4 regions of the Glutamicibacter sp. NPDC088483 genome follow, and region 1 is predicted to be linked to each of the others. Evidence: riboswitches for the same ligand, from Rfam matches in the RefSeq annotation. Region 1 holds a riboswitch; each other region holds the start of a gene.
What was found. A riboswitch is a leader RNA that binds a small molecule or an ion and turns the genes downstream of it on or off. The one in region 1 is predicted to bind S-adenosylmethionine.
Positions count from the first base shown of each region.

Region 2: another riboswitch for S-adenosylmethionine. It lies ahead of ACIP6G_RS15240 (methionine ABC transporter ATP-binding protein); the one in region 1 lies ahead of ACIP6G_RS12000 (bifunctional o-acetylhomoserine/o-acetylserine sulfhydrylase).
Region 3: another riboswitch for S-adenosylmethionine. It lies ahead of ACIP6G_RS09765 (flavin reductase family protein); the one in region 1 lies ahead of ACIP6G_RS12000 (bifunctional o-acetylhomoserine/o-acetylserine sulfhydrylase).
Region 4: another riboswitch for S-adenosylmethionine. It lies ahead of ACIP6G_RS10645 (acyl-CoA dehydrogenase family protein); the one in region 1 lies ahead of ACIP6G_RS12000 (bifunctional o-acetylhomoserine/o-acetylserine sulfhydrylase).

Region 1 covers NZ_JBIVMP010000005.1:178,944-184,890, reverse strand. Annotated here, with positions in the region: gene ACIP6G_RS12015 (SHOCT domain-containing protein) at 1-76, shown strand, start outside; gene ACIP6G_RS12010 (SGNH/GDSL hydrolase family protein) at 106-1,002, shown strand; gene ACIP6G_RS12005 (homoserine O-acetyltransferase) at 1,085-2,230, opposite strand; gene ACIP6G_RS12000 (bifunctional o-acetylhomoserine/o-acetylserine sulfhydrylase) at 2,233-3,576, opposite strand; SAM riboswitch class IV at 3,668-3,787, opposite strand; gene ACIP6G_RS11995 (VOC family protein) at 3,960-4,604, shown strand; gene ACIP6G_RS11990 (GNAT family acetyltransferase) at 4,666-5,082, opposite strand; gene ACIP6G_RS11985 (type II CAAX endopeptidase family protein) at 5,101-5,883, opposite strand.
Region 2 covers NZ_JBIVMP010000007.1:100,670-106,616, reverse strand. Annotated here, with positions in the region: gene ACIP6G_RS15245 (methionine ABC transporter permease) at 1-497, opposite strand, end outside; gene ACIP6G_RS15240 (methionine ABC transporter ATP-binding protein) at 514-1,320, opposite strand; SAM riboswitch class I at 1,404-1,493, opposite strand; gene ACIP6G_RS15235 (NAD(P)H-binding protein) at 1,777-2,640, shown strand; partial or broken gene ggt (gamma-glutamyltransferase) at 2,856-4,679, shown strand; gene ACIP6G_RS15225 (LLM class flavin-dependent oxidoreductase) at 4,762-5,947, opposite strand, start outside.
Region 3 covers NZ_JBIVMP010000004.1:131,379-137,325, forward strand. Annotated here, with positions in the region: gene ACIP6G_RS09755 (PaaI family thioesterase) at 707-1,123, opposite strand; gene ACIP6G_RS09760 (long-chain-fatty-acid--CoA ligase) at 1,139-2,746, opposite strand; SAM riboswitch class IV at 3,123-3,239, shown strand; gene ACIP6G_RS09765 (flavin reductase family protein) at 3,334-3,834, shown strand; gene dnaB (replicative DNA helicase) at 4,903-5,947, shown strand, end outside.
Region 4 covers NZ_JBIVMP010000004.1:338,568-344,514, reverse strand. Annotated here, with positions in the region: gene ACIP6G_RS10660 (LysR substrate-binding domain-containing protein) at 1-300, opposite strand, end outside; gene ACIP6G_RS10655 (MBL fold metallo-hydrolase) at 446-1,486, shown strand; gene ACIP6G_RS10650 (acyl-CoA dehydrogenase family protein) at 1,604-2,833, opposite strand; gene ACIP6G_RS10645 (acyl-CoA dehydrogenase family protein) at 2,862-4,088, opposite strand; SAM riboswitch class I at 4,139-4,229, opposite strand; gene ACIP6G_RS10640 (SdpI family protein) at 4,504-4,878, shown strand; gene ACIP6G_RS10635 (GntP family permease) at 4,954-5,947, opposite strand, start outside.

The DNA.
Region 1 (5,947 bases):
CGATTCCCTGCACTCGCGAGGAATCATTACCCGCGACGAGTACTTGCAGGCGCGCCGGGACGCTTTGAGCGTCTAGCACGGCGGCTCATGGAATCATCCTCGGGAATGATTGACTATAAGTTACCCATTGGTAACAATAGATTCGTGCCAAACGATTCTGCTTCTGAACCATCAACATCCGCCAATGCCCCACTGCATCCGTGGCGCCGCTATGTCGCCATTGGGGACTCGTTCACCGAGGGCATCGGCGACCCCGACCCGTCGAGCACCGGCCGCCACCTTGGCTGGGCCGACCGCTTGGCCCACGAGCTCAGCCGCACCGTCCCGGACTTCTCGTATGCCAATCTCGCCATTCGAGGCCGGCTGATCGGCCAGATCGTTGCCGAACAGCTCGATCCCTGCATTGACCTGAAGCCCGATCTGATCTCTCTCTGCGCAGGCGGCAACGACGTCCTGCGCCCGGGCGGGGATCCAGACAAGATTGCAGATATCCTCGACAATGCGGTAGCCAAGCTCACCGATACGGGCGCCACGCTCTTGCTCTTCACCGGGCCCGATATTCGCGATACCCCGGTTTTGGGAAGCATCCGAGGCAAGGTGGCGATCTACAACGAAAACGTGCGCACCGTAGCCGCCCGCCACGACGCCATCGTGGCGGACATGTGGGCCTTGCAGGAGTTGCACCAATCCCAGATGTGGGCACCGGATCGCCTGCACTTCTCCCCCGCCGGGCACCAGCGCATTGCCGCCATGGCACTGGACTCGCTGAACGTCGCGCATCCGCTGGACACCGAAATCGTTCCGGCCGTGGATGAACGCAGCTGGAGGGAAGCCCGCAAGGAGGATCTGCAGTGGGCGCGTGAGCATCTTGCTCCCTGGGTATTGCGCCGCCTGCGCCACCAGTCCTCCGGCGACGGCATCACCCCGAAACGGCCCTCGGCCACGCCGTTTGCGCAGACCAAGCCAAACGACTCGCTCGGCGCCGGCGACAGCGCCAAGTAGGCATGAAAAGCCTGAAGCAGTTCCACCGATTACTGGCGGAACTGCTTCAGGCTTTGAAATCTTCCCGAGCCCCTTCCGGGGTTCAGTCTCCGAACACCAAGGTCCGAAGCACGCCATCGAGCTGCGTGGCATCGGTCAGGAATCCATCGTGGCCAATCGGCGAATCAATGTAGTGCACCGGTTTTGGCTTGGCCAGCGACGAAGCCAGCTTCACTGACTGCTCAGGAAAGTACAACCGGTCAGTGGTTACCGCGGCAACCACCACGTTGACCTTCGCCAGTCGCGCCAAGGCGGCTTCCAGGGATTCATGGCCGCGAGCCACATCATGGCTCATCAGCGCCTCGGTGAGCACCAGGTAGCTGTTGGCATCGAAACGATTCACCAACTTGCTGGCCTGATGGTCAAGATAGCTTTCCACCTGGTACCGCCCGCGAGGCCCCTCGAGCAGACCCGTTGGCTTCTCGCCATCCTGCGGGTTGCGCGAGAAACGGGTTTCAAGCTCGGCCTCGGAACGATAGGTGATGTGGGCCAGGCGGCGAGCCAAGCCAAGACCGGCGTCCGGGCGCGCATCGTTGCCGTAGTAGTCGCCATTGCAGAAGTGCGGATCCAACCGGATGGATTGGGTTTGCACCTGTGCAAAGGCAATTTGCTCGGCAGTCGCCTGCGCGCTCGAGGCCATCACTACGAGGTTCTTGACTTGGTCGGGGAACTCGACGGCGTATTCCAACGCGCGCGCACCGCCCATCGAACCGCCAATGACCGCATGCCAGGAATCGATTCCCAGTTGCTTGGCCAGCCGCGCTTCAAGGCGCACCGAGTCCTTGATGGTGACGAAAGGAAAGCTCGAACCGTAGGGCAGGCCCTGGTCGCCCAAGGACGAGGGGCCGGTGGAACCATTGCAACCACCCACCATGTTGATGGACACGACAAAGTACTCATTAGTGTCAACCGTGGCGCCGGGGCCTACGAGCTCTTCCCACCAGCCGGCGCTTTGCGAATCGCCTTGCGCAACGTGGGCATCACCGGTGAGCGCATGCATCACCAGCACCGCGTTGGAGCCATCAGCTGCTAGCGTCCCCCACGTTTCATAGGCCAGCACCACGTCCGGAAGGAATCCACCGAATTCGAAGTGGTGCTCCCCCACGGACTTACGGCGCAAAATGCCGTCTTGTCCGCCGGCGAGCTCTTCGGCGCGCAGAGTATCTTCAGTAGTCACAATGGATGCCATGCCTAGAGGGTTTCCTGCAGTTCCTTGTTCTCGAGGGCTGCAACAGCTTGGAAGCCCAGTTCCAGATCGGCCAGAATATCCTTGATATTCTCCAGTCCGACGCTCAGCCGCACCAGTCCCGGGCTCACGCCGGCCGCAACCTGCTCCGCTTCGGAGAGCTGGGCATGGGTGGTGGAGGCCGGGTGGATGACCAATGAGCGCACGTCGCCGATGTTCGCGACATTGGAGTGCAATACCAGTGCGTCCACGAAGGCCTGGCCGGCTTCCGAACCGCCCTCCAGTTCGAACGCGATGATCGAGCCGGCGCCCTGATCGCTGTACTTCTGCGCACGCTCATGCCAAGGCGAGGACTTCAGGCCTGCGTAGGCGACCTTCTGCACTTCCTCGCGGGCTTCGAGCCAATTGGCAACTTCTACGGCATTCTGGCCGTGGCGCTCAATGCGCAGCGACAAGGTTTCCAGGCCCTGCGCGATCAAGAACGCGTTGAACGGCGCAACCGAGGAACCCAAATCGCGCAGCAACTGCACGCGGGCCTTGAGGATGTAGGCCAGATTGGCGCCCAGGATGCCGTTGACACCCAGGTCGCGGGCGAAGACCAGGCCGTTGTATGACTCGTCCGGGGTGTTGAATCCCGGGAAGCGGTCGGCGTCCTTGGCGAAGTCGAAGTTGCCCGAGTCCACGATGACACCGGCAATGGCATTGCCGTGGCCGCCAAGGAACTTGGTGGCCGAATGGATCACGATATCCGCGCCCCACTCGATCGGGCGGATCAGGTACGGGGTGGCCAGGGTGTTGTCCACCAGCAGCGGCACGCCAGCTTCGTGGGCGATCGCCGAGATGCCCTCGATGTCCAGGACGTCCTGTCGCGGATTGGAGATGGTTTCCCCGAAGAAGGCCTTGGTGTTCGGACGCACCGCGGCACGCCAATCATCCAGGTTGTCCGGGTCCGAAACGAAGGTGACCTCGATGCCCAGGCGCTTGAGCGTGTGCTTGAGCAGGTTCTGGGTTCCGCCATACAGGCTGGGGCTGGCCACCAGGTGGTCGCCGGCTTCGGCCAAATTCAAGATGGCGAAAGTGGTGGCAGCCTGTCCCGAAGAGAGCAGCAGTGCTCCAACGCCGCCCTCCAGGTCAGCGACGCGGGTTTCCACCGCGTCAGTGGTCGGGTTGCCGATACGGGTGTAGATCGGCTCCAGTTCCTGCAGCGCGAAACGTGCAGCAGCGCTCTGGGCGCTGGGGAAGACGAAAGAGGTGGTTTGGAAAATCGGGAGAGCCCGTGCTCCGGTCGTCGGATCCGGGGTCTGGCCGGAGTGGATCTGACGGGTTTCAAATGACCAGTTATTGCTCATGGTTTCCTCCAAATAGCGTTTCATGACTATGGGGGTACGCCACTGAAAAGACACCGACAGGAAGCACCATATCGTGACGACTTCCAGGGGTAACCCGCGCTTGTCCTTGATGCCTTGTGCGTTCAAGGGCCAGGTCTTCACCCGGGGCACCCCACCGCGGTTGGAGGGTTGCCGCCCAGTAAGCCGGGGCTTGTTACTGGGACTCATGACCTGGTACCAGTTTGCCCGAAAACCGAAGATCTTTGCAACGCAAGGGCTCGTCATTGGACTCAATCGGTCATATTTCGCGAATATTGCAGGTTCATCGCAGAGTATTCGATAGCATCACGGCACTTAGGTGTGCCTAAGTAGAGACTCGCATCACATGTTGCCATGATGGGCACATGATGAGGCTAGATCACGTAAGTTATGCATGCGGCCCAGACGGGCTGTTGCCAACCGCTGAAAGAATCTCCGAGTCCCTTGGACTGGAATTCGTCAAGGGCGGCGTGCATCCACGATTCGGAACACGCAATGTCATCTTCCCGCTCAAGCACGGCCAGTACCTGGAGGTGGTTGAAGTCCTGAACCACCCGGCCAGCGACAAGGCACCCTTCGGACAGGCGGTTCGCGCCCGTTCGGAGCTCGGCGGCGGCTGGATGGGCTGGTGCGTCTCGGTGGAGGACCTATCCAGTGCCGAGGACCGCTTGGGCCGCAAGTCGGTGCCGGGCAACCGGAAGTTCCCTGATGGCCGCGAACTGACCTGGCAGCAGATTGGCATCAAGGGCCTGATCGCCGATCCGCAGTGCCCGTACCTGATTTCCTGGGATGAAGGATCCGAGGAGCTGCATCCGTCCAAGGCGCTGGAACCTGCCGGCGCCATCAGCCAGATCGCCATCGCCGGCTCGCGTGAACGGGTGCTGGATTGGCTGGGCCAGCCGCAGAACGTCAATTTGGGCGCTGTCACCATGCAATATGAAGCGCCGAATGGCACTCCGGGCATCATGTCGGTTACCTTTGAGACCGAGTCCGGAACCGTGGTGCTGTAAACAGTTCCGCAGAGATCGCAAGTAGGCGGGGACAATGGCGTCCCCACCTACTTTCTTTTCCTTAAGGCCGGTCCAGCCGCTTCCCCAGGACCGCGACGTGCTGGTCTTCGAAGCCCAGCCGTTCATAGAAATCGATGACGGCAGAGTTCTCCTCGCGGACCATGAGCTGCACCTTGGGCACGCCGAGATCCCGCAGCCACAGGACAGCGGCATCCACCAGCGCCCTTCCCAGTCCGTTGCCCTGCCGGCACGGATCCACCGCAACATAGTAGAGCCAACCTCGGTGGCCATCATGGCCAACCATCGCAGTAGCCATGAGTTGATCGTTCTCAACGATGGACAGCACCGTGGAAGTAGGCTCGGCCAAAGCCCGTCGGGCGTCGGCGAGCGCATCATTCCACGGACGAGTCAGCCCAGTTGCTTCCCACAATTCAACTGCTTGGCGAAGGTCCTCTTCGCGCAGCACGGTAATCTGCATTGGCTCAGCTTACCGGCGCTACTGGCCGATTCCGATGGCCGGCCCGACCAAGGCGTATCCCACGAAGCCGATGGCATCAAGCAGGAAGTGCGCGATAACCAGCGGCATCACCCGCCCGTACTTCTGGTATACCCAGCCGAAGACGACGCCCATGAGCATATTGCCGATCATCGGCCCCACCCCCTGGTACAGGTGGTAGCTGCCTCGGATCATCGCAGAACCAATAATCGTGCTCCACAGGCCCAGCTTCAATTTCTTGGCGTAGGTGAACAAGAATCCGAGCATCAGCACTTCTTCGAGGACTGCATGACGTGCAGCCGACAGCAGAAGCACTGGGACGCTCCACCAATAATCGCCAAGATTCGCTGCTGACAGTGCCGTGGTGACGCCCAGTGCCCGCCCAGCGGCATAGACGCCCAGCGTTCCTACTCCCATGGCCAAGAACATCCCCGCCCCGAGCAGTGCGTCCTTGCCCGGCTTGCGCATATCGAAACCGATGTCCCGGATAGTTCGTCCGGTCGTGCGCTTCATCAGGTAGAGCGCCAGCACGACGGGTACCAAGGCAAAGAAGATGTCCAGCAGCTGGTAGGAGAAATCAAAGAACTCGCGGGTGCTCAGCGGGTTGTTCAGCGATGTAGTCTGCTCGCGCAGCGGCGCCCGGGTGACCTTGTCGGCAAAGCTCAGCAGCGAGTAGACCGCGCTTTGTCCCAAAGACAGGGCAAGAACCAAGACGATCTCGAATTTGAGGGTCTTGCGGGTTGCTGTCTGCTTAGATTGTTCAGCGTTCACGTTTCCGATCATAGGCTGATCTGGCTGTGCGCGTACTGAGCAGCCACGTGGCAAACCTGCGATAGCCTGAGGTTGA
Region 2 (5,947 bases), on a different contig from region 1:
GCAGGCTTGGCTTCAATCAGCAGCACTTCACGGATGATCTGTCCCCGGGTGGCGCCCATGGCCTGCGCTGCTTCGACAACGCCATTGCCAAGCTGGCTGATGTTCTGCTCCACGAACCGGGCGAAATAGGGGATCGCGTTGATGGTCAGCGGAACGATAACCGCCGCGGTGCCAATGGTAGTTCCCACAACGAATCGGGTGAACGGGATGATGGCGATCAGCAGGATGAGGAATGGGAAGGAACGGATTGTATTGACCAGCCCGTCAACGATTCGGTGCAGTCGCGGACGTGGGCGCAAACCGTTGGGAGACATCGAGTAAAGCCAAATGCCCAGCGGGGTTCCCAGGAGAATCGCGATCGGGATGGAAACCAGCAGCATCGCAAAGGTCTGCGCCATGGCGACCCAGATTTCCGGGGCAAGTTCGATGATGCGGTCAAAACTGAAAGCTGCTGCGTTGCCGTTGCTCGTGGCTAGCACTACTGACGTGAAATTCATTGGTAATCCAGGTTCTCTATACGCGGGCTACGGTGGCAGCGACGGCTTGGTCCTGCTTTGGCTGGCGGTTAAGCGTGAGTTCGTCACTGATCAGGTAGCGGCCGATTGGCGTCACTGGTTCAAAGCCTGGTTCTCGCAACGAACTCAGGGCGAACTCTTCAACTACCGCTCCGTCTTCCATGACCGAAACCTTGTCGGCAATGGCCTTAATAACGTTCATCTCGTGGGTGACGATGACTGTGGTGATGCCAAGGCTGGCGTTGATGTCACTGAGGTATTGCAGCACCGACGTTGTCGTTCTAGGATCCACGGCACTGGTTGGCTCATCGCACAGCAGGACCTTGGGCTCGGTGACCAGCGCGCGGGCAATGGCGATGCGCTGTTTCTGGCCGCCCGAAAGCTGTCCTGGATAGGCGGCAGCCTTGTCAGCGAGGTCCACTATGGACAGGGCTTCCAGCGCACGTTCACGGCGTTGCTTTTTCGGAACACCAGCGAACTTCAGATTCAGCTCGACGTTCTGTTGCGCGGTGCGATTGTTCAGCAGGTTGAAGTGTTGGAAGATCATCCCGATCTCATGACGCTGCTTTCGCAGGTCTCCTTCACTGAGCCCGGTCAGTTCGACGCCATCCACGATGACCTGGCCCGACGTGGGACGCTGCAGCAAATTGATATTGCGCAATAGCGTTGACTTTCCCGCACCGGAAAATCCGATAATTCCATGGATGGTTCCGGCCTGGATTTCCAGCGAGACATCCTTGACGGCCGTGAATTGATCTTGGCCCTTGCCGAAGGCGGTCGTTACGTTTTCAAGACGAATCATCATCGCTCCCTTGGTGCTTGGTTATGCGGAGCGCACTTCGCGAAAATCATCTGCGTTCCACAGATTTTCCGTCGCGAAGTGAAAGTACTCCATCGGTTCTGGCTGTAGCACCGCTCCCTCTCGGGTGGTTGCTGCGACGTCGTTGAGCCAGATCTCTCAGTCGCTCTGGATGGTGTGCGTTCGGTTGTACGAGCCGAACAATTCAAGTCTGGAGTCCACGCCCGCAGGCCGGCAAACGTTACTTCAATCGGCGTCATCAAGTCATAGTCCGGACGGATCCACGCTGAAATCACGCAATAATCCACGTAGCAATCTGACACATTTCGCTACTTCCCCTCTTTGTGACGAAAGCCTTGCAGTTTCTGCCCATCTCTCGCTGGCTTGTGCCAGCAATCTTGGGTGGGGAATTCAGCGATGCCTACGGTGGTTGTAGCAGATGCAGACCAACGAGAGGACCCCATGAAGATCGCAATTACCGGTGCCACCGGACAGCTTGGAAATCTAGTCATCGACGCGCTGCTGGCGCGCGGGGCGAATGCCGCTGATCTGGTCGCCATTGGCCGCTCCGAGCAGAAGCTGGAACCGCTGGCAGGCAAAGGCCTGGAAACCCGTGTTGCCGATTACAACGCCCAGCCAACTCTCGTGTCCGCACTCGAAGGCATAGACAAGCTGCTGCTGATTTCGGCCAGCGAGGTGGGCCAGCGCGTTGCCCAGCATGAGAACGTCATCAATGCCGCCAAGCACGTGGATGTCTCGCTGATCGCCTACACCTCCATTGCCAACGCCCTGTCCGGCGGCATGAAGCTCGCCGAGGAGCACATCGCCACCGAACGGCTGCTGGCCGGATCCGGCATCGACTACGTGCTGTTGCGCAATGGATGGTACATCGAGAACTACACCGACCAGTTGATGGGCTACCTCAACAGCGGCACGGTGCTCGGTGCCGCCGGCGACGGCAAGATCAGCGCTGCCGCCCGTGCAGACTATGCGGATGCCGCTGCGGCCGTGCTGCTTTCCGAGGAAGACCAGAACGGCAGGATCTACGAGCTGGGCAGCGACAAGCCATTCACCCTCGCCCAGCTTGCTGGCGCGGTTGGCGCTGCCGCCGGCCAGGACATCGCCTACCAGGAAATGGATCCCGGGCAACTGGAAAAGATCTACGCTGATGCCGGCGTCCCCGGACCGTTCGCGCACATCCTCGTCGATACCGACATGCGCATTCGAGAAGGAGCGCTGGAGGTGGACTCCGGGGAGCTGGCTCAGCTGATCGGCCGCGCCCCGGCTTCCTTGGGCAAAGTCATCAAGGACAACCTGGACAAGTAGCCCAGGTGTACTAGGGTTCCAGCGGGCAGGCACTGGCGGCGATCGAGGCCGCGGTGCCTGCCCGCCGCTTTAACGCGTCACAACCCGGAATATTCGCGCGGCAATGCCGAAATTGCCGCGCAAACCCATGGTGCTGCGTGTCACAACCGCGTGGCGAGTTCCCGCTCCCGTAAATTTGCGCATACTTCATCCCCACCTGCAGAGGAGATCAAAGCATGCCACGAGTACGTTTAAGATCAGTTGCCTGCGCGGCAGCCATCGCCTTGGGCCTGGGAGCTTTCTCAGCGCTTCCGGCGAGCGCCGAACCACGGCACACCCAGAAGGACCCGACCGCCATCGGCACTGGAGGCGCAGTCTCGTCGGTTGATCCGGAAGCCACGGCTGCCGGCATCGAAATCCTGCGCAAGGGAGGCAACGCCGTCGATGCGGCTGTGGCAACCGCGGCGGCACTGGGCGTCACCGAACCCTATAGCGCAGGCATTGGCGGCGGCGGATACTTCATGCACTACGATGCGAAGTCGGGCAAGGTCAGCACCATCGACGGCCGCGAAACCGCCCCGGCAGGCATTGGGCATGATGCCTTCATCGATCCTGGAACCGGCGAGCCGTATAACTTCACCCCGGACCTGGTCACCAGTGGTGTGGCCGTAGGCGTGCCCGGGACAGTGGCCACCTGGCAGCGCGCACTGGATAATTGGGGTTCGCAGAACCTGAAACAGGTTCTGCGGCCGGCGACCCAGATCGCTTCACGCGGCTTTGTCATCGACGAGACGTTCCGCGAGCAGACCCTGGACAACAAGGAACGGTTCGCCGCGTTCACCTCCACGAGCGAATTGTTCCTGCCCGGCGGAGATGCTCCGGAAGTCGGGAGCATTTTCAAGAATCCGGATCTCGCACACACCTACCGGATGCTGGCCAAGCAAGGCATTGATGGATTCTATGAGGGCGAACTGGCTGCCGACATCGCCCAAACGGTACAGGCGCCGCCAAAGAGCAAAGACACCACCCTCCCGGTTCCCGCAGGGCAGCTGGGCACCGCCGACCTGGCCGGCTACGAAGTGGTGGAGCAGGCACCGACAAAGGTGAACTACCGGGGCTACGACGTCTTCGGCATGGCTCCTTCTTCCAGTGGCGGAACGACCATCGGCGAATCGCTGAACATTCTGGGCGAATTCGATTTGCCAGCCATGGAAGAACCCGATGCCTAGCATCATTATTTCGAGGCAACTGCGCTCGCCTACGCTGATCGCGGCAAGTACGTCGGCGACCCCGCGTTCACCAGCGTCCCGACCCGGACCTTGACGGACAAGTTATTCGGCGCGGATCGTGCCTGCGCCATTGATCCGGATCAGGCCGCAACGAAGCCGGTCGCTCCGGGCGACCTTGAAAACTATGATGGCCAATGCCCTGCGGCTACCAGCGAACCGGTAGTGGAGCAGGATACGGAGAACATCTCCACCACCCATCTGTCGGTCGTGGACCGTTGGGGCAATGCCGTTTCCTACACGTTGACCATCGAGCAGACCGGCGGCTCGGGTATGGTGGTCCCCGATCGCGGTTTCCTGCTGAACAACGAGCTGACCGATTTCTCCACGGTGTACGACCCGCAGGATCCGAACCGCATTGAACCTGGCAAGCGCCCGCGTTCCTCGATGGCTCCGACCATTGTCCTGCAGGACGGCGAGCCGGTGCTGGCCATCGGCTCCCCCGGTGGTTCAACCATCATCACCACGGTGCTGCAGACCCTGGTGAACCGCATTGATCTGGGCATGGATATCAGCGAAGCCATCGCCGCTCCACGTGCTTCCCAGCGCAATACGGCAGTGGTCACCGCGGAACCGGAGTTCATCCAAGCCCATGGTTCGGCGCTCGAAGCCTTCGGGCACAAGCTCGCGCCAGCTGGGGATTCCTTCACTCCGCAGGCGGAAATCGGGGCGGTTGAAGCGGTGGAAATCGCTGCCGACGGCACACTCACCGCCGCGGCCGAGCCCACGAGGCGCGGCGGCGGTTCAGCCATGGTGCTGCAGCCAACCGAATAGGCCCGCAGGCAGACGGCGGCCCCCGGCAACTTCATTCGAAGGTGCCGGGGGCCGCTGTCTGCTGCGCTAGCAGGCGATGCGCCTAGGCCTGCGCGGCCATCCGGTTGGAGATCTTGTACCGGGCTGCGCGGTGGGTGTCCTTCACGCGGTCGCCGGCGCCGAACATCTTGTGGCGCAGCGAGCCCTCGGTGTATTCGGTCTTGTAGACCCCGCGCGCCTGCAGCTCGGGAACCACGTACTCGACGATGTCCTCGAAGGTGCCCGGAGTGACAGCATAGGCGAGGTTGAAGCCGTCCACGTCAGTGTAGTCCACCCAGTCGATGAGCTTCTCGGCTACCTCGGCGCCGGAACCAACGGAGACCGGGCCGAATCCGCCCACGCCGATCCATTCGGCCAGCTGGCGGATGGTCCACGGCTTGCCGGTATCGCCGCTGGCCTTCTTGAAGGTTTCCACCGAGGACTGGATGGCGTTGGACTTCACGTCGTCGCCGATGACATCGTCGGGACCGTAGACGGACATGTCGATGCCGGTCCAGCCGGACAGCAGTGCCAGCGACCCCTCGATATCCACGTAGGAGCTGTAGTCCTGGAACTTCGCCTGGGCCAGTTCGGTGGTTTCGGCGGTAATGATGGTCTGCATGGCGAAGACCTTGATGTCGTAGCGGCCACGCCCGGCGGCCTCGGCAGCGTCACGGATCTTGCTGACCGCTTCCTTCAGCAGGTCGCGGGTGGGGCAATTGACGAAGATCGCTTCGGCGTTCGACGCGGCGAACTCGGTGCCGCGCTTGGAGGCGCCGGCCTGGTAGATCACCGGGGTGCGCTGGGTGGACGGCTCGGTGATGGCGATGCCCGGGACCTTGAAGTACTTGCCCTCGTGCTCGATCGGGTGCACCTTGGCCGGGTCGGTGTAGACGCCGGTGGCCTTGTTGTTCTGCACCGCGTCGTCTTCCCACGAGCCTTCGAGCAGCTTGTAGACCACCTCGAGGTACTCATCGGCGTGGTTGTAGCGCTCGTCGTGCTCCATCTGGTCTTCCTGGCCCATATTGCGGGCCGCCGATGGCAGGTAGCCGGTGACGACGTTCCAGCCCACGCGGCCGTTGGTCAGGTGGTCCAAGGTGGCCAAGCGGCGGGCGAAAGCGTACGGGTGCTCATAGGCGGTACCTGCGGTGACGCCGAAGCCGAGGTTCTGGGTCACAGCGGCCATGGCGGAAACCAGCATCATCGGGTCGTTGACCGGTGCCTGCGCGCCGGAGCCCAGCGGGGTCACG
Region 3 (5,947 bases), on a different contig from region 1:
GCAGGACTCGCAAGTTCGCTTAGAGTGCATCTAGGGTCCCTGCTCCGAGTTGTCTTGACACATACCAAGATACTTGGAATCCGAAAATACCGAGGAGACCTCTATGGTCCTTGAACAAGGGTGACTCCGAGCGCTAATAGTTGCACGGCCAGTACGCCAAGAGCTACGGATATGAGCCCCCATCCATAGCTTTTCTTCGCTGTGGCGATAATGCCACCAGCTAAGCCAAATGCGCTAGGTAGGAAAAACATTCACAACGGCTTTGCCTCCCCTGAGCCGTTCCAATCAACTAGGGCCAGGGCCGATGCAAGCGCCAGTCCCATCATCACCCAAGTCCATAGGGGACATTTGCCGATGAGTTTCTTGGAGGAGACGTTCATTTGCGCAACTTCTTTCTTTGCTTGAGAGGACTACTTCAGTGGATTGCAGAAACATTATGTGAAGTAGAAGCTCACTGAACTGGACCGCCAACAGCCCAAGGGTATCCCTGCCGCTGCCTTCACTATTTGCAAACCCAGCGCACTAGTAGCTGGTTTGGCACATGGAGTCTTGGCTTGCGCTGAGCTGAATTGATTTAACAACTTGCCCATTTCCAGAGCATGAGAATCCGTGCCGTCGGCACGGGCCTTCTTCATGTCGAAGTAGACCTGCCCATGTCGAGTTGCCGTGCAAGCCACGTAGTCGAATCCCATCCGGCATGAGGGTCTTATTTCTCAGGCAAATCCACATTCTGGGTGCGCAACTGGCCGCGGGATAGCTGCTTGCCGGTGGATTCATCGGTGATGATGACCTCCCAGAGCTGCTGGGTGCGCCCTTGGAATAGCGCGGTGGCGATCACCTGGACCCGTGCTCCGGTGGAAGGGCGCAGGAAGTCGGTGGCGTTGTGCACGCCGACTGCGAATTGCCCGCGTTCGGCCACCGCGTAGCTGGCGCCCACCGATCCTGCGCTCTCGATGATCGAGGTGTACACGCCGCCATGGACTACGCCCCAGGGGGTGTGGTGGTTCTCGTCCAACTGCGCGTGGCCGCGTACTTCAGTGGCTGTGATTTCATCGAATTCCAGTCCGATGCTTTCGCTGAAACGGCTGGACTTGTTGGGAATCCGTGGTGCTGAGATATCCAATTGGTGATCCTCGGGCTAGTTCGGTGTGCTGGCTTCTAGCGCCTGGGCGCGCAGGACATTCTTCTGCACCTTACCAGTGGAGGTGCGCGGCAGATCCTGCGGGAAGACGATGGTGCGCGGCACCTTGAAACCGGCCAGCTTTTCGCGGGCGAATTCAATCAGCGTTTGCGCGTCCAGGGAGGATCCGCTGGCGCGGATGACATATGCCACCGGACGCTCGCCCCATTTCTCGTCCGCTATGCCGATGACGGCCAGGTCCAGCACCTCGGGGTGCGAGGCCAGCGCCTGCTCCACCTCGATGGTGGAGATGTTCTCGCCGCCGGAAATGATGATGTCCTTGGCCCGGTCGCGCACCTGGATGTAGCCATCCGGGTGCATGACACCCAGATCGCCGGTGTGGAACCAGCCGCCATGGAAAGCTTGGGTAGTGGCCGCTTCATCGCGATAGTAGCCGATCATGACGTTATTGCCGCGCAGCACGATTTCGCCCATGGTCTGTCCATCCGCCGGGACATCGTTCATGTTCTCGTCAACAATGCGTGCGGACTCGGCGGTAATCATGCCAACGCCTTGGCGGGCGAGCTTCGCGGCCCGGTCCGGGCCATCGAGGGCATCCCACTCATCCTGGTACTCGCACACCGTGTACGGTCCGTATACCTCGGTGAGGCCATATACATGGACTACCTCGATGCCCAGCTTCTGCAGCTTGGAGATGATTGCCGGGGACGGGGGAGCTCCTGCGGTGGTGATGCGCAGTGGCGCATCGAGCTGGTGGGCGCGGGTGGAGTCGGCGATGATGGAGCAGACGGTCGGAGCGCCGCACAAGTGGGTGGTTCCAAGATTCTCGATGGCATCCCAAACGGAATCTTCGCGCACGCCGCGCAGGCACAGGTGGGTTCCTCCCGCCGCGGTGACGGCCCATGGAGTGCACCAGCCGTTGCAGTGGAACATCGGCAGGGTCCACAAGTAGCGGGTCTTGGCGGTGAAGCCCTGGTGGTGCGCTTCGCCCAACGAGTTCAGGTAGCTGCCGCGGTGCGAGTAGAGCACACCCTTCGGCTTGCCGGTGGTGCCCGACGTGTAATTGAGAGTGATCGGAGCCCGCTCATCGGCGATGGCGTAGGGAAGTCTTTCATCCGAGGCTTGTGCGATTAGCTCGTCCAAGGTGGCGTCCACGGGCACGTCCGGACGTTCTCCGGCGTACTGGTCATCGGTGATCTCGATGAGCGCCTCCAGCGTTGGGTTCTCGCGGCGCAGGGTCTTCGTGTTCTCCAACAGCTCTGTGTCGGCAAGCATCAGCTTGGCAGCAGAATGATCAATGATGTATTGCAGCTCGTGGGCCGAAAGTCGGGTGTTCAGGGCAACGAGGACTGCGCCTGACAGCGGTACGGCGTAATGCGCCATGAGCATTTCGGGAGTATTCGGTGCCAGCACGGCCACGCGGTCGCCCGGCTCAATGCGAGCCTTCAGCGCCTGGGCAAAGCGGTGCACCCGTGCTTCGAAATCTTCATAGGAGAAGCTGCGAGTTCCATGGATGACGGCGGTCTTCTTCGGATAGGCCTCGGCTGTGCGTTCCAAGAAACGCAGTGGGGTCAATTCTGAATGGTTTGCCTGAATCTCTACCATGGTGTGGCTATTCCTCAATCGTCATCGATGGTTACGGAGAACAATAAGCAGGAGTGTGACTCAATGCACTCCATGACCAATAGTGGCATGAACCTCAGCGTCATGCCGGGAAACCAAGTTTCATTACGGTGGGCGGTAGGGAATTCGCGCCAGGGCACCGAGCCCAGGGGAGGCGTTAGTGTTCTGCCGAATCAAGAGCGGCGGAAGCCTGCTGCGATCATGGGGCCGAGGCGTTCAAGAAGCGCGGCGTATGGCGAATAAAAGACTGCCCAAGGACTTCTGGCGGGGCCTTGGATCGAATATTGCGTCGAATATTGCGATTTGCGAAGTGAAATGTTTGACGGCTGTTCGTCATGAGCCATATCGTTTTAAACAGAATCAAGAGCATCAGCTATAAGCCCTGGCTTGCTGATCGGCAACCCTCTCAACGGTAGTGGGGTGCTCCAGGTGAGGATTCGGTTCCACACAAAATGTGCTGGAACAAGTACCGCACACGGCGCGGAACTTCAGCCCAAGCGGCTTCGAGTAACGAGAAGCCAATGCTTGCAGGCTACTGCGCGGTGGGCAAGACCCAAAGGAATCGAGCCATGTCATTGAATCTTGAACTTGACCCGTTGACCCTGCGCAAGGTTTTCGCTCAGCATCCATCAGGGGTAGCCGCCCTCTGTGCAGAACTGGATGGCGTGAAGACCGGAATTGTCGCTTCATCGTTTACCGTGGGAGTTTCCCTCGAACCTGCACTGGTGATGTTCGCCGTGCAGAAGTGCTCGAACACTTGGCCAAAGCTGCGCGAAGCTGGCCGCATTGGCGTCTCAGTGCTGAGCGAACGCAATGATGGTGTCTGCGCTCAGATTGCGTCGAAAAATGGCGACCGGTTCCGCGGAATCGATACCTATTCCTCGGATCAGGGCGCGCTCTTCGTCAACGACTCCACGTTGTGGCTGGAGACTTCGATCTACAACGAGGTCGAAGCGGGGGATCACTGGGTAGTCCTGATGGAAGTCCACGGGCACCGCACCTCCGAGCACTCGCCACAGATCTTCCATGATTCGCGGTTCCATTCGCTGCCGATTCCTGAGCTCGTATAAGCGCTTCGCATCTTCCAAAGCTCCGGCGAGATCAAATCATCGATCTGGCCGGAGCTTTTTGAATTCCGGTTAGGCGGGTTGAGCCGTTCCCCGCAGCCCTCGACACCGGCAATGCCCGTTCTCTCTCGCCACCCTGAAGACGTGGCAAGATGGCTGGCAATCTCATGGCCTGCCATCTTGGGTCAGCTGCCCCAGGCATTTGGCGATAACCTCGTCATCAAAGTATCTGTCGCGAGAAACCTTGAACTCGCCATATCCGCCACCCGCCTGGGCTGTCGAACAGAACCGCGCAGGTAGCTCATGGATCCTCGCTGCACGCTGGACCAGAGTGGCAGCGAATTGCCGGCAACCCTCGGATGGGGTTTCCGAGCCATGCAAAGGCCGCGCATCACAAATGAAACCGGCGCTTTATGGCGTCTTCACTGGCGCGCGTTGCGGACGCGAAGTGGCGAGAGTGCGCCGGCAGCCCAGTCGCTGATCCAGGTTCGCCCGCAGAGTCGTTGCACACATTAAGTTATCCACCGCCCCCGAACGCAGAAACCCTAGCCGATTGTGGACTACTGGAAGATCCGGCCTTGCTGGCGAATTTAATCCACGGTGACTTAGGGTTTTGTAAATTGACCAGTATCCACAAGGTTATCCACAAAACTGTGGACAAGACGTGGGCAAATGTGTACAAAGGGTGAAAAACCCCGGGAACTGGGCGATTAAGGGTGTTGATAACCTTGGGTCGGTTGGCGTGAGCTTCAATGAATTAAGTTTCTGTCCACAGGTGTGCGAATACAAACAACCAAGTCAACAGATATTAATGATACGTAGAGTGGGGTAATCCACAGAGTTCTCCCCAGACTGTGAACAGGGAACTCCACAGGTAGAGGAGTGTTATCCACATATTCTGTGGATAATGAGGTTTACGCCTGTTAATAACAGCCCTAGTGTTGGGTTCGGGAGAGAAATATCCACAGGCGCCTGACATCCAAATGTCCGTATCGACTGACACGATGAAGCGTTGCCATGAGGCAAGGATAATTTTTCCCAGCGGGTCAATAGGGGATGGAAGTGTCTGCAATGAGTGCTGAGCCGGTTTACGAAGGACGAGATTCCGACGCAGGGCGCAAGCCGCCACAGGATATCGAGGCCGAGATGTCGGTCCTCGGTGGCATGATGCTCTCCAAGGACGCCATTGCTGACGTCGTTGAATCCATTCGCGGCACCGACTTCTACCGTCCCTCCCACGAATCGATTTACGAGGCGATTGTCGACCTCTACGGTCGTGGCGAACCAGCCGATGCGGTCACCGTAGCCGACTTGCTGACCAAGCGCGGCGAAATCTCGCGCATTGGTGGCGCCGCCTACCTTCACAATCTCATCCAGCAGGTTCCAACTGCAGCCAACGCCGGGTACTACGCAGAAATTGTGCGCGAACGCGCCGTGCTGCGCCGATTGGTTGACGCTGGAACGCGTATTGTCCAGATGGGCTACTCGCCAGATGGTGAAGTTGACGCAATCGTCAACGAAGCCCAGGCAGAGGTCTACAAGGTGGCCGAGAACCGCAGCAGTGAAGACTACGTGCGCCTTTCGGACATCATCGAAGACACCGTTGATGAAATCGAGAACGCGGCCAACGCGGGCGATGGCATTACCGGTGTGCCCACCGGATTCTATGAATTCGACGAGCTGACCCAGGGCCTGAAGGGCGGCCAGATGATCATCATCGCCGCCCGTCCTGCGGTGGGCAAGTCAACCTTCGCGCTGGACTTCGCCCGTTCTGCTGCCATCAAGCACAATATGGCCACCGTGTTCTTCTCCTTGGAAATGGGCCGCAATGAAATTGCGATGCGCCTGCTCTCGGCCGAAGCATCCATCCAGCTCCAGGATCTGCGCAAGGGCTCGGTGGAAGACGCGCAGTGGACCAAGATCGCCACGACCATGGGCCGGCTGAACGAAGCCCCGTTGTTCATTGATGATTCGCCGAACATGTCCATGATGGAAATCCGTGCCAAGTGCCGTCGCCTCAAGCAGCGCAACGAGCTGCGCATGATCATCCTGGACTACCTGCAGCTGATGAGCTCGGGCAAGCGTGTGGAATCGCGCCAGCAGGAAGTTTCCGAGT
Region 4 (5,947 bases), on a different contig from region 1:
GCCGATCACCAAAGGGCCGGAGAGCTTGGTCTGGCGTTCGACAATCTGGTCCTGCACTTCTTCGGCATGGCGCACCAGGGCCCGCGAGTCCAGCAGGAAGTCGGTGCCGACAGCCGTGAGCACCACGCCCCGGGCACGTCTGCGCACCAGCAGCTGCGAGCCGACGGCGCGTTCCAGCTCGTCCATGGACTGGGACATGGCTGCCTGGGAAATATGGCACTGCTTCGCTGCGGCGGAGATGGAGCCGAGTTCAGCGACGGCGACGAAGTACTGCAGCTGGCGCAGGGTGTAGTTGATCACCCGCCCAGTCTAGCCAGCGGGCAGCGGACCGCTGCCCACTAGAAAATGTTATGAGGCGAATAATCTATTATTCCTTGACTACTTCATTGCCTCCGCGGATGATGGCATCAGCTTGCCGATGAAATAACCCGTCTACAGGAGACAGATGAAGCCAGTGATGAAGACCGGAATGCATGCAGTGGCGCTTGGAACTGCTGGCGGCCCGCTATTGAGGCCGGATCCAGGAACCGGTCACCGTCGCGGAATTTCTACCGCGATCGTTGTGGACGGCCACGCTTACTTGGTGGATTGCGGCCATGGCGTCGGTTTGGGCCTGGCTGAGATCGGGATTCACCCCACTGCCCTGCGCGGAATTTTCATTACCCATCAGCATTCAGACCACGTCATTGACCTGAATTCTGTCATGGTCCTGGGCGGCCTTGGGTTCCGCGGCACCGAGGGTCGGCAGGTTCCTGTTTTCGGACCGGGTGATCGAGGAGTGCTGCCCTCAATGCAGACAGCGGCCGAAGAGCCGGAAGCCATATTTCCGCAGTCGCCCACACCCGGGACCAACGCCATGGTCAACTTGCTGCTGCGCGCTCATGCGACAGATCTCAACGATCGCCGACGGGATTCGGCGGCACCTGATATTTCGGATATTTTCCATGGCGTAGATATCGAGATTCCCGCCGGCACAGGCTTCCACCCCAACCACAACAACCATCCGGACATGGAGCCTTTCGAAATATACGCTGATCGGCATGTAAAAATTAGCGCTATCCTGGTCCAGCACCAACCTATCGCTCCGGCATTCGCATTCCGCTTTGATTCGAGATATGGATCGGTCGTGGTTTCCGGCGATACAGCGCCAAGCACAAATCTTGCGCGCCTGTCCCAAGGCTGCGACTTGCTGTTCCATGAAGCTATTGATCTGGAGGCCATCGCTCGTAGCTACCGGCATGCTTCATCCTCCGAACTGGAAGCGAGCATGGGACATCATCGGCGCGCGCACACCACCGCAGAAGACGCAGGTCGAATCGCCCAGCGGGCTGGAGCACGGAACTTGGCGCTGCATCATTTGGTTCCCGCTGGATCTGGAATGGAAGTTTGGCAGCGGGCTTTGAAACAGTTCTCTGGCGGCCTCCTCGTGCCCCGCGACTTGGATATCTTCCATATCGCAAGTGGCACGGTTACCCAGGTGCGCTAGGGCCAAGGCCGGCAGCTATCCGTCAGGCGACTGGAACGATGGTCGATCAATTGCCCCGGGCCGACGACCACGAGCCCAGCACCGGCAAAGGATGCTGGGCTCGCAAGACCATGGAATCTACTTTGATGCACCAATCGCCCACACGCGCGGAAGCTCGGTGCCATTGACCGCCAGGTCGCCAATCAACCGCGCCTTGAACACCCAGGGGTTGTGGTTGCCGGCGGTACGGGCATTGCGCCAGTGCCGGTCCAGGTTCTTGGTAACGCTCGTGGCGCTGGCGGCCAGCGCATCAAAAGCGTGGGTGATCGCGTTGAGGACCAATGGCGTGAGCACCACCTGCGCCTGGGCGCTGGCCAGCTCTGCCGCATCGTTGGCTGCTTCGTCCTCTTCCCCGGTCACCTCGCCGGTGTGCAGCGCCTGCGCAGTTTCATAGGCTCCCTGCAATGCCGTCGACACTCGTTCCACCGTTGCCGCGGCAGCGAAGGCCGCCGCGGAGACCTCGCCGATCACCTGCAGCAGCTGCGGGTCTTCGGCCGCCAGATTGGCCGCGGCATGGCTGAAGGTCCGCTTGCGCGCCTTCAGCTCGGCGGCGAAGTCGCGCTCGGCTGCTTTGGCGGAGCCGGCCAGAACAGCGAGCAGCACCTGCTGGTAGAAAGCTGTCTGGTACTTGAAACGCGTATCGAAGTCGATGAGGTCTTCTTCGGCGACAATCGCATCGGTGAAGGTGGAGGTGCCGGTACCCGTGGTGCGCTGGCCGAAGCCATCCCAGTCATCGGCCAGCTCGACGCCGGGCTGGTGGCGGTTGACTGCGGCGATCACGCGCTTTCCGGTGTCGGTGCGCTCTGCGTAGGTATCGAGCCAGTCGGCGAAGATCGAGCCGGTGGAGTAGTACTTGGTGCCGTTGATCTTGAATCCGCCCTCGCCGTCCGGGGTGACCTTGGTGATCACGTCCCCGACCTTGACGGTGCCGACCTCGGTCCAGGAGTTGCCCACCAGTTCTCCCGCCACGAAGCGGGCCAGCCACTTGTCGCGCCCCGGGCCGGGGGCCGCAACCAGACGGTCCTCGACGAAGGCGAAGTGCGCGCGCAGCGCTTGGGCAATATTGGAATCCGCGGCCGCGAGATCCACGAAGAGCTCGAAGAGTTCGGGCAGCGTAGCACCGGCACCTCCGTGCGATTCCGGGATCCGAACCGCACCAAAGCCGGCAGCAGCCAGGTCCGCGACCTGCTGGTAGGGCAATTCGCCGGTGCGGTCGCGTTCGGCTGCGCCCTGCGCAATGCGCGCGAAGAGCGGTGCGAAGCGGTTTTTGAGTCCTGCGAGTCGATTGCCAGTTGCCAGTACAGTCATCGTTCAGTCCAATCCGGGAGAAGTTTTCTTAGGTGTACAGCGAGAGCGGCTGGGACTCTCCGCGCAGGAAGTAGGCGCCGACCTCGATCTTCTTGTAGTCCACTGGGTCGTGCAGCGAATGGGTGCGCACATTGCGCCAGTACAGGTCCAGACCCACCGAGTTCGCAGTCGAAGATGAACCGGTCACCTCGAAGATCCGGTTCGCCACATCCACTCCCACCTCAGTGGAGACCACCTTGGCTTCAGCAATTTCCACGGCCAACGCCGCTCGTTCGGGCTGGGTGACTTCCCCGGCCTTCGAGAGCAGGGCATCGAATTTCCGGCCCAGCTTCTCGGTCAGCGCCGCCACTGCTGCAGTGCGGGCTTTGAGCTCTCCGACGGTGCGCTGGAAGATCGGGTCCTGCGAGTAGGTCTCTGCCTGCGAGAACAGCCAGGCGTTCTTGCGGCCCAGCAAGATCTGCTTGCCGCGCTCCAGTGCTCCCTGGGCGATGCCCAGGTAGAAGTTGGCGAAGGCCAACTGGATACCGGGGGTAAGCAGGGTGGAGACCGGTTCATCGGTGACGAATCCCAGCAAGTCCCCTGCTTCGAGCCGCACGTTGTGGAACTTCAAGGAATTCGACGCGCTCAGCCGCTGTCCCAGGTAGTCCCAGTCGTCAACGATTTCCAAGCCATCGATATCGCGTGGCAGAACCAACGCGAGAATCTGCCCGTCGTATTCTCCGCCCTGGACCAGCGCGTTGATGACGATGACCTCGCCAACACCGGAACCCGTGGAGAATCGCTTGGCTCCATTCAGTCGGTAGCCGTCCCCTTCGGCGCTCAGCGTCAAATCCGGATCAACTGGATTCACCGAATCGCCCCAGAGCCAGCCACCTTCCACGGTGCGCTGCCACCATGCCCCTTGGGCTTCTGCCGGGGCATAGAACGCAATGCCGGACTGGTTGATGTAGTGGTAAGCCAGCAACTGCGAGATGGATCCATCAGCTGCGGCCAGTATGCGGACCGCTTCGAAGGCCGTTTCCCAATGGGCTCCGGCTCCGCCGAATTCTGCAGGCACCAAGAGATTGAGCAACCCGGCTTCGCGCAGCAGCTGCACTTCGGCGAAAGGCTGGGCGTTCTTTCGGTCGCGTTCGAGCGCGTCAGCCGCCAGCTTGTCAGCTACTTGCTGGGCGACGTCGCGCCAATGAGCCAGTTCAGCTTCATCAGCAGTGCCGGTGTAGGGCACGCGCGGCAATTGGGTATCCAGTACAGTCATCTTCGTTCTCCTCTTGGGCTATGGATTCCGAAGGATGCAGAAAATCTGCGGATCCATCGAACCTGGCGTTAGCACTACCTGCGGAGTGCAGGCTTGCTGCGGCGTCTCGGAGCCAGGCCTCTCAGCCGCTCTGGATGGGTTGTGCTCCGAGTCAAGCATTACTGGCAGGTCCTCGGGAAGGGCGCTGTCATGCGGAGGAACAGCAGGACAAAATACGTCATCTTCGCGCCTTCGCCCTGCCGGAAAACGGGCAGATAAGACGTCATATGACCTTCGCATGACGCACTTGGCATGCCGGAACTGGATCTCAAGAGCGTTCCCGCAGGCATCGATTGGGAACACAGCGTGGATCAGGGCACTTCCATGCGACCGCATAGAATGGCCATTCAAGATCAATCGGCAGAAGAGGCGGCAAGTGGATCCAGCAGGCGTGATTGCCTTCATGTTCGGGTTGCTGAGCATAACGCTGGTCGCAGCGTTCCTCGCCCCGATGGCACGGGACCGGAAGCTCGCTCGCAATGCGGCGATCGGCATCAAGACGCGCCACACCTTGGCCAGCGATGACGCCTGGTTCGCCGAGCATCAGCAGGCTGCGCCCCTGCTTGCCGCGGCTTCCTGGGCCGGTTGGGCGGCATTGGCCAGCGCAGCAGTTCTCTGCCTGCTGGGCCAATTCGGTTTCGCCTTCGCCGCGATCGGAACCGGCTACCTGGCCGCCATCGCGTTGCTGGTGATCTCGACTGCCACAGCGAATAAGGCCGCGCGGAGCTTCCCGGCGGCAGGCCTGGGCTAATCCAGCACTGCTTAAAGCAACGGATCGCGCCATCTGCCGATGGAGCGATCCGTTGCTTTCTTGGAAGGCGTGCTGCTAAAGCAGTACGGCTCCCAGGACCAGTACAGTCAGGAACCCCGCGGTGCCCTGGATGGCGGTAGCCACGCTCAGGGTCTTGTAGGCGGTGATCACCGGAATGCGGCTGAGCTGCGAGACGACCCAGAAGTAGGAGTCGTTGGCGTGCGAGACAACCATCGCACCGGCACCTACGGCCAATACGGACAGCACCATGCCCAGCTCCGAACCCAATCCCAGGGAGCCGAGCATCGGAGCGACCAGCGCGGAAGTGGTCACCATTGAGACGGTGGACGAGCCCTGGGCGGACTTCAGTGCAGCGGCGATCAGGAATGGCACAGCCAGGCCCAAGCCCAGTCCGCTGAGTGAATCCGAAAGAATCGTGGTCAGATCCGACGCGGCCAGGACCGCGCCGAAGCCGGCGCCGGCACCGGTGATCAGCAAGATCGGAGCAGCGGTGCGTACAGCTTCGTTCATCTGCTCATTGAAAACCGCCAGCTTGCTGCCACCGCTCAAAAGGAAAGTCGAGGAGATCAAGCCGAAGATCAGTGCAATAACCGGCGTCCCCAGGAAGGAAAGGATTTCCAGGGCAGCGCCTTCGCCCATCGGGTGCGAGGGCAGCTTCGCAATGGATGCGGCACAGATCAGCACCAGCGGAATCAGGATCGGCATGAAGGCCAGCGCCGGGCTGGGCAATTTTCCGAAGCTTGCACGCAGCTGCTCATAGTCGAGTTCGGAGATGTCATTGTGGTCGTCGCTTGGCAACGGGGTCCATTGGGATTTGTTGAAGCGGCTGGCGTAGGCCAAGCCAGCAAGTGCCGAGATGGCCGCAACGGGCAATCCGACTGCGATGATCAAGCCCAGGTTATCGGCAATGCCGATGCTTTCGGCCGCGGCCAGCGGGCCCGGAGTTGGAGGCACCATGGTGTGGGTCGCGTACAGGCCGGTCATCAGGGCGATGGAAGTTGCCAGCCCGGAGACCCCGGTACGCAGGGTGATGGCTTTGCGCAGCGAG